DNA from 4 places in the Nocardioides sp. Z30_9 genome. Region 4 is predicted to be linked to each of the others. Evidence: predicted binding sites of a transcription regulator. Region 4 holds the regulator's gene; each other region holds the start of a gene.

Region 1 (2,197 bases), on a different contig from region 4:
GCCACGATGGCCGCGCGGATGCCGGACTCGGCGGCCGCGCGGGCACACGTGGAGCAGGGGAGCGTGGCGTTGTAGTCGGGTGCGGCCGTAACCCGCAGCGGACCACCTCGTTGGTCAGGTCCTGCGACCTAGGAGATCACCCATGCGACGTGTTGCGACCCTTGGGCTCGCGCTGGTGGCCGCGATCAGTGTCCTCATCCCGTTCACGTCCCCGGCCCAGGCGGCGCAGGACGACCACCCCGTGCCGTACGACTTCCTGGTCTCCGCCCTCCAGGGTGGCATCACCCGTGATCTGCCGGGGGCCAACGACTGGTCCTGCTCGCCGACGAAGCGGCATCCACGGCCGGTGGTGCTGGTCCACGGCACCTTCGCGAACAGCAACGAGAACTGGCAGACCTACGCGCCGCTTCTTGCGAACGAGGGCTATTGCGTCTTCGCGTTGGACTACGGCTCCAACGCTGCCTACCCCGGCGGCGACTACATAGGTGGCTTGCGGCCGATGGAGGACGGCGCAGCGCAGCTGAAAGACTTCGTCGGTCGCGTCAAGCGGGCGACTGGTGCCGAGAAGGTCGATCTGATCGGCCACTCCCAAGGCACGTTGATGCCGAACTACTACGTGAAGTTCCTCGGTGGGGCGTCTTCGGTGCACCACTACATCTCGCTTGCGCCGCTGTGGCACGGCACGAACGTGGCGCAGCCCGCGAAGGTCTTCGCGGCGCTCTTCGGTCGTGAGGACGCGACGCCGTTGTGCCAAGCGTGCGGCCAGTTCCCGCCCGGAACCGACTTCATCACGAAGATGCGTGCGGGCGGCGTCAAGGCCAGTGGGGTCCGCTACACCAACATCGTCACCGTCTACGACGAACTGGTGGTGCCGTACTCGTCAGGCCTCGAGCCGGGAATGAGAAACATCGTGCTGCAGGACGTCTGTCCGCAGGACGGCTCCGAGCACGGTCAGCTGGCGGCGTCGCCCAATGCCGCACGCATCGTGTTGAACACTCTCGATCCGGCCGGCGCTCGGCCTGTCAGGTGTCGCGCGGTGACCGGCCTCGGAACGCTTCCCGGGACCTGACCCGCTCGCCTCCGGGGGAGTTCGGCCCAGGTCCCTCACTTGGGTTCGCCTGCCACAGCCAATTGAATCCGCCCTCTTGCGGGTCCATTCCTTCGCCTGTAGAATCGAACACAGGTTCGATCCAATAGTGATGCTGAGGGATCGGCCCGGACCGCCGTGAGTCGGGGGTCCGCCTGCTCACGGGCGTGCTGCATCGACATGTGAGACCAGTCAGTCATGGTCACGAGTCGGTGCAGGAGGTGCTCAGGTGGGCTCGACGTTCGATCGTCCTTCGGTGCACCCGGTGCTGGGGTGCGCGGACACCGTGGAGGAGGCGCTGAAGTCCGCGGCCGATGTGGCGGTGGAGTTCATGACGCCGGGCCAGAAGAAGGCTGCGTTGGTGCAGCTGATCCGGGTGGAGGCGCAGCTGGCCTCGCTGAAGCTGCGGGTGCTCGCCGCCTCCGACGACCTCGCCGTCGAGGAGGGGGCTCGGGACGCAGCGGCGCTGGTCACCCATCACACCCGCACCGACCGTGGTGAGAATCGCCGCGACCTCGCCCTCGGTCAGGCGCTGGACCGGCGCTGGCAGCACCTGGGCTCCGCCCTGGGGGCGGGTGAGGTGAACGTGGCCCAGGCCCTGGTGATCTCCCGCGCGCTCGACGTCCTGCCGGCGGTCGAGCTCGGTGCGGAGATCATGGCGGCCGCGGAGGCGCATCTGGTGGCGCAGGCTGCGCACTTCGGTCCCTGTGAGCTCCGGGTGCTGGGTCGGCGGATCCTGGACCACGTCGCTCCCGAGGTCGCCGAGGAGCAGGAGGCCAAGGAGCTGGCCGCCGAGGAACGACGCGCACGTCGACGCACCAGCCTGGTCAGCAAGCGCCTCGGGGACGGGTCCACCCGGATCACCATCCACGTCCCCGACAGCGTCGCTGCCCGGCTGCACACCTACCTGGAAGCGTTCACATCCCCGCGACACCACAGCATCGAGGGCTTCACTGCAGGCACGACCGAGCGCGTTCCCGCCGACGTACGCCGGGGCCAGGCGTTCTCCGCGCTGCTCGAGGCGGTCGACCCGAAGCGGCTACCGGTCCACGGCGGGGATGCGACCACGGTGATCGTCACCATCCCCTCGCGGACCTGCGCCGTGACTGG
Region 2 (2,197 bases), on a different contig from region 4:
ACCTGGCGGGCCAGCCCGGAGCTCGGCCCGAAGCTGAGCTCGACCTCGGTGCCGGGGTGGTCCTCCTCGAACTGCTCGGCCAGCTCGGTGAACGGCTCGCTCAGCGAGGCCGCCGCGAACACCCTGACGGTGACCTCGCTCCCCTCCGACCCGGACCCGCAGCCGGCGAGCGAGGTGAGCGCCAGGCACGCAGCGAGCGCCAGCAGGGCGGGCCTCGCAGTGGGCCTCATCTGGGGCTCACCGTTGCTCCGGCAGCTCGATGCCGACGTTGGTGGACTTCACGGTGGCGATCGCCAGCACACCCGGCTCGAGCTGCAGCTCGTCGGCCGCCTCCCGGCTGAGCAGGGAGACCACCCGGTGCGGCCCCGCCTGGATCTCCACCTGGGCCATCACGCCGTCCCGCACCACCCTGGTCACCAGCCCGACGAACCGGTTGCGCGCCGAGGCCGAGACGACCGGCCCCGGGCCGGGTCGCTCCCCGCTCTCCGCGAGCTCCTGGGCCAGCGTCGCCAGCTCGGCCCCGTCCACCACCTGCCGCGACCCCTCGGTCGTCGTACGCAGTCGCCCGGAGTCCGCCCACCGCCGCACGGTGTCGTCACTGACCCCGAGCAGGTCGGCCGCCTGCCTGATCCGGTACGTCGCCATCCGGGCAGAGTAGCCGCAGATGCGGCCCTGTGTCGCTGCTGTTGGCGCAAGTGCGGAGTTGGGGGCCGGCGGAGCGGATTGGCGAGGGGTGGGGTCTGCGGGCCGGCACCGGCCGCGCAATTGCTGGCAAAGTGCAGTGTTCTCGCGAGATCGAGTGTCATTTCTCAGCAATTGCGCGACAGCGGTCGCCCCTGACGGGGAGTACGACGACGCGGACGACGCGGACGATCCCGAGCTGGGACGGGAAGAAGTTCTCCACAGATCGCCGATCACCCATTGTTATCGAACATGTGTGCGAGCGAGAATGAACCCATGACCACGGCACTCCTCGACCCTCACCCCGACGCGGGGCACCCCGCGTTCGGGGGTCTGGCTGTGATCGAGGCAGCGCTGGACGAGATGGCGGGGGCTCCTGTGTCGCTGGCGTCCGGGGAGTACGCCGCGGCCGTGCGCCGACTCGAACGGATCGGCCGGCGCATCGACGCGGTGAAGCTCAGGCTGGTCGCCGCCGCCGACAGGGCGGGGAGCGCTGCCGACGCCGGCTTCACCGGGACCGCCGCCTGGGTGGCGACGACGACCACCACCTCGCGGGCCAGCGCCGCGAAGGAGGTCGGTCTCGCTCGTGAGCTGAGCTCCGGGGACCACGAGACCACCGCGGACGCGCTCGACGCCGGACTGGTCTCCCCCGATCACGCCGCGGTGATCCTGCACGCCGACCGGCAGCTCCCCGACGGGGTCAGCGACGCCCAGCGCCGCACGGTCGAGGCCGCGCTCGTGGAGAAGGCCGCCAGGTTCACCCCCGAGCAGCTGCGCCGGGAGGCCCGCCGCGCCATCGAGGCGATCGAGCCCGACCAAGCCGTCGTGGACGCCCACGAGGACCGTCAGCTGCGGAGCGAGGAGGAGATCGCGCGCTCGAGGTCCCGACTCAGCTTCCACGACAACGGGGACGGCACCACCAGCGGGCACTTCACCGTGCCCACCACCGCGGTCGCGCACCTGCGCAAGATCATCGACGCGATGACCGCACCCCGCCGGATGCCTGCCAGGAGCCAGGCCACGCAGGACCGGACTGCTCCGCGGCCCTACGACTGGGACCTGCGCCGTGGCCTGGCGTTCGCCGAGCTGCTGGAGCACCTGCCCACCGACCACCTCCACGACAAGACCGCCGCCACCGTGGTGGTCACGATCGGCCACGAGGTGCTGCAGGACGCGTTGCGAGCGGCCCACCTCGACACCGGCCAGGCGCTCTCCGCTGGAGAGGCGCGGCGGCTGGCCTGCTCGGCCGGGATCATCCCGGCCGTCCTCGGCACCGGGTCGGTCGCCCTCGACCTCGGCCGGGAGAGCCGGCTGTTCTCCCAGGCCCAGCGAGTCGCCAAGGGACTCGAGCACGACACCTGCGCGGCCGAGGGGTGCCAGCGCCCCTACGCCTGGTGCGAGCTGCACCACCGAAGAGCCTGGCGCCTCGGCGGGAGGACAGACCTGGCGGACGCCGTGCCGCTGTGCCACTGGCACCACCAGCGCGTCCACGACCCCGGCTACCGGCACCGGTACC
Region 3 (2,197 bases), 320 kb from region 4:
AGGTAGAAGTTGCAGCTCTTCCCCCGGAAGGTGCCGTTGGCGTCGAAGCGGACCACTGCCTTGAGGTTGGACAGCTGCCGCAGCGTCGCCGGGATGCCGGCGTGCCACTGCTTGGACCGGGTCTGGTTGGCGTTGTCGTACTGGGTGCCGTACTCGCTGAGCAGGAACGGCTTGTGCGCAAGGCCGATCTTCTGCATCCAGCGGTAGGTGGGCCAGACCTTCTGGCCGAACGTCTGCCAGCCCGTGCCGTTGCACCGGTAGAAGTTGTAGGGGTCCCAGCCCACCCAGTTGACGTAGGCGCCACCGGGATAGCCCTGCCGGATCCGGGCGGCGTTGCCCCCGCCGAGGTAGCCGGTGGAGACCCAGGCCCAGGCGACGTTGGAGACCCGGTAGCGGTTGAACACCTTGACGATGTGCCGGTACGCCGCCACATAGTCGGCCATCGAGCCCTTGTCGCGATGGGAGTCGAACTCCGGGTCGAAGGCGATGAACACCGGCCTCTTGTAGGCCTTCACCCGCTTCGCCGCGTTGTTGACGTAGCGGTCGTAGCGCCCGTTGGCGATGGCCCGCCAGGAGAGGTTCCGGTTGGTGTCGGAGACCCGCGCCTGCCAGGAGATGAACAGCTTGCGGCCCTCGGCGCCGAGGCGGCGCTCGTAGACGTCGGGGAACTGTCCCTGGTGGATGTGGTCGGAGAAGTCGTGGTACCTCAGGCTCAGGTCGAACCTGCGGCCCACCTGGGACTCGAGCCGGCGCACGGACGCCTCCGGGCCGCCGTTGCGGATGCTGTAGACCCCCCAGAGGGCGCCGCACTTCGGTGCGAACTTGGCCTTCGCCCCGCACCGGCGCTTCTTCTTCTTGGCCACGTGGACGACGTCGTCCTTGACGACGGCCTTCGAGCCGTCGGTGTCGGGCTGGGGGCCGGGGACGACCGCTTGGGTCGACATCACCAGGGCGGCGACGGCAGATCCGGCGATGAGGATTCTGCCCAGTCGTAGGGTCCGAGACGTGGGGAACATGGTGCTCCTGTCGATGCGAGTCGATCCGAGCCCCCGTTCGAGCAGGCTAACAAAGGAACCGGTTTCCCATCAGTGCCTCCGAAGACCGGATTGCCCGCGCGCCCGGACTGCCTGCTCGTCGCGACAAGCGGTTGAGTCCGCTGTTGCACACAGATCCGTTGTCACCTCTTGACTCGAACATCTGTTCGAATCGAGAATGGGTGCATGACCTCGCTCCTGGACCGCCGGCCTGACAGTGACCACCCGGTCCTGTCCGGGATGGCCGCCCTGGAGGCAGCGCTGGACCAGCTGCTGGCCGGCGCGAAGCAACCGCTCCCGGATGGCGAGTACTCCCTCCTGGTGACCCGGCTGGAGCGGGACAGCCGCCGCCTGGAGGCGGTGAAGCTCAAGGTGATGGGCGCGGCCGACAGAGCCGGGGCTGCAGCGGCCGCGGGGTTCACCGGGACAGAGGCATGGGTGGCCCGGCAGACCACCACCACCCGCGTCGCCGCGGCCCGGGAGGTGGGGATCGCCCGCGAGCTCGCCGGCGGTGGGCACGACACCACTGCTGCGGCTCTCGACGAAGGGACGGTCTCCCCCGCGCACGCCGCGGTGATCCTCCATGCCGCTCGCCAGCTCCCCGGGGGTGTCAGCGCGGAACAGCGCGAGGTCGTGGAGGCGATCCTGGTCGCCAAGGCGCAGCGGTTCGACCCCGACCAGCTGCGCCGCGAGGCCCGCCGTGCGATCGAAGCGATCGAGCCCGACCAGCAGGTCGTCGACGCCCACGAGGACGCACAGCTGCGCACCGAGGAGGAGGCCGCTACGACTGGGACCACCGCCGTGGTCTCGCGTTCGGCGAGCTGCTCGAGCACCTGCCCACCGACCACCTGCACCACAAGACCGCTGCCACCGTGGTGGTCACCATCGACCACACCGTCCTGACCGGGGCGCTGAAGGCGGCCCACCTCGACACCGGCCACCAGCTCAGCGCCGGTGAGGCACGGCGGCTGGCCTGCACCGCAGCGATCCTGCCCGCCGTCCTCGGCGCCGGCTCAGTGGCGCTGGACCTCGGCCGGGAGAGCCGACTGTTCTCCCAGGCACAACGCATCGCCGCCGGGCTGCGCCACGACACCTGCGCGGCCGAGGGCTGTGAACGTCCCTACGCCTGGTGCGAGCTCCACCATGAGCACTCCTGGAGCCAC
Region 4 (2,197 bases):
AGATCTTGCGGGGGGCGTCCGGCCGGCTGTGCAGGGTGAAGGTCTCGCTCACGGCGTACGCCGCGGCCACGGTCGGGGCGGCGGCACCCGAGGTGGTGGTGACCTCGGCGGGGGCCTCCTCCTCGAAGTAGACCCGTCCCTCCGGGGTCAGCCAGACGGTGTCGTCCTCGACCAGCAGCTCCTCGAAGCCTGCCGGGGAGAGTCCGTTGCTGGCGGCCACGGCGGGGAGCCGGTCACCGAGCGCGCGTACGGCGGGGCGGCCCTGCATCCGCTCGGGCAGGACGCGGGGCTCAGGGTCGGCGGCAGGCTGGGTCCGGTTGTCCGCGAGCGACGCGCCGGGCTTGGAAGCGCTGCCCACGGCCTGTTCCTGGACAGCCGGGGTGGGACGCGCCCTGCCGGGATCGCCCGCGGGCGCCGAGGGGTCTTCGCCGGCTCCCGGGGCGAGCGGGACGGCTTGCGGGCCGGCGGAGGGCTCGCCTGAACGCCCGTCCTGTGCGAGGAGTGCGGGTACGGCGACCAGCAGCAGCGCGAGCACTGCGATGACGCACGCGCGCCAGGACCGTACGGACATTCGTGCAGTATGTCCGAAATAATGCTATTCCACCCAGTTGTCTCACATCCGGCGCAGGACGGTGGTCACCTTCCCCAGGATGGTGGCGTAGGTGCCGTCGATCGGGTCGTAGGCATCGTTGTGCGGGAGCAGCCAGACCTTGCCGTCGCGGCGCTGGAAGGTCTTCACCGTGGCCTCGCCGTCGAGAATGGCGGCCACGATCTCACCGTTCTCGGCGTCGGGCTGCTGGCGGATCACCACGTAGTCGCCGTGACAGATGGCGGCGTCGATCATCGAGTCGCCGGAGACCTCGAGCAGGAACAGGGTGCCGTCGCCGACGAGGCTCTTGGGTAGCGGGAAGATCTCCTCGACCTTCTCCTCGGCGAGGATCGGTCCACCGGCGGCGATCCGGCCGACCAGCGGCACCATCGTGGGCGTGGGTACGGCGTCGCCCAGGCCCGTCTGGTCGTAGCCCGCCTCGTCCGCCGAGGCGATCGCACGCCGCGCGGCCATCAGCTCGGGGATGAACACCTCGAGGGCGCGCGGGCGGTTGGGGTCGCGTTTGATGAAGCCCTTGCCCTCCAGGACGCGCAGCTGGTGGGCCACGCTGGAGGAGCTGGTGAGCCCGACGAGCTCGCCGATCTCGCGGATGCTCGGCGGGTAGCCGCGCTTCTCGATCGACTCGCGGAGCACGTTGAGGATGCGCTGCTGCCGGGGGGTCAGGCCGGTGCTGTCCGGAGCCGCGTCCGGAAGCTCGGTGACCTTGGCGCCGGCTCCCGCCTCGAGCGTGGCCGCGGTGGTCTTCGGCGTGGTCTTCTGGGCGGTCTTCTTCGCCCGGGGGAGCCGGGTGGGCTTCTGGGGGTCCTGATCGCGAGTCGCCATGGGGAGAACCTAGTCCAGCAACATGCGTCACTTCAAACACATGTTCGAAGGGCGTGTCGCGCCACTTGTCGGGCGAACCAGCCGAACATTTGTTCGACTGGGTGCTTGCTTCGTTCGAACACGTGCCCTAACGTCGTACACGTGTTCGATCGAACATACGCTCGATCAGCCCGGCAGGTCCACGGAAAACGAACTTGTCAGTGGCTGCCGATAGAAATCGATCAACACACAGCAGGGGTCGCCAACCGACCGCTCGGCCACCTGGGCCGGGCACTTCCCCGAAAGGTTGACCGATGAGCACTCTCAGCATTCACCGCCCGCAGGACGCCACCTCCGCCAACGAGGTCGACGCGCGTTTCGACGCCCTGGTCCGCGCCGCGGTCCCGACGCAGCGCGACCGCCGCGTCGAGGTCGACTTCGACCGGGTCTTCGATCTCGACTACGGGCAGCGCGCCCTCGAGGCAGTTCCGGCCCGTTCGGCCCCGGCGGCACGCCGCGTCCGCTCCTCGCGCCGGGTCGCCCCGGTTGCGCAGCCTGGTCCGGCCACCCCCCGACGGGTGCGGCTGACCCGCCGCGGCCGCGTCGTCGCGGTGCTCACCTTCCTCGGCCTCGCGCTCGCCCTGATGACCGCCTTCGGCGGCTGGGCCGCCGCGGGCCTCTCCGGAGGCACCCCCGAGCCGGTCCGGGTGATCGAGGTCGCCCCCGGCGACACTCTCTACGACATCGCAGCGGACCTCGCCCAGCCCGGCGAGATCCGCACGATGG

What was found. Region 4 encodes LexA, which represses DNA repair genes until DNA is damaged. Its sites were predicted from a motif close to TCGAACANNTGTTCGA; they were not measured.
Region 1: AC4BGB_RS18430 (DUF222 domain-containing protein) is a predicted target of LexA. The motif match lies at 1,174-1,189, and genes of this name have one in related genera.
Region 2: AC4BGB_RS12415 (HNH endonuclease signature motif containing protein) is a predicted target of LexA. The motif match lies at 928-943, and genes of this name have one in related genera.
Region 3: AC4BGB_RS08610 (DUF222 domain-containing protein) is a predicted target of LexA. The motif match lies at 1,190-1,205, and genes of this name have one in related genera.

The regions. Positions count from the first base shown of each region.
Region 1 covers NZ_JBZAJF010000002.1:1,591,965-1,594,161, forward strand. Annotated here, with positions in the region: gene AC4BGB_RS18420 (SDR family NAD(P)-dependent oxidoreductase) at 1-75, shown strand, start outside; gene AC4BGB_RS18425 (esterase/lipase family protein) at 143-1,069, shown strand; gene AC4BGB_RS18430 (DUF222 domain-containing protein) at 1,317-2,197, shown strand, end outside.
Region 2 covers NZ_JBZAJF010000002.1:353,976-356,172, reverse strand. Annotated here, with positions in the region: gene modA (molybdate ABC transporter substrate-binding protein) at 1-230, opposite strand, end outside; gene AC4BGB_RS12420 (TOBE domain-containing protein) at 238-645, opposite strand; gene AC4BGB_RS12415 (HNH endonuclease signature motif containing protein) at 958-2,197, shown strand, end outside.
Region 3 covers NZ_JBZAJF010000001.1:1,781,580-1,783,776, forward strand. Annotated here, with positions in the region: gene AC4BGB_RS08605 (glycoside hydrolase family 26 protein) at 1-1,016, opposite strand, end outside; gene AC4BGB_RS08610 (DUF222 domain-containing protein) at 1,221-1,937, shown strand; gene AC4BGB_RS08615 (HNH endonuclease signature motif containing protein) at 1,907-2,197, shown strand, end outside.
Region 4 covers NZ_JBZAJF010000001.1:1,458,585-1,460,781, reverse strand. Annotated here, with positions in the region: gene AC4BGB_RS07100 (hypothetical protein) at 1-571, opposite strand, end outside; gene lexA (transcriptional repressor LexA) at 614-1,432, opposite strand; gene AC4BGB_RS07090 (LysM peptidoglycan-binding domain-containing protein) at 1,726-2,197, shown strand, end outside.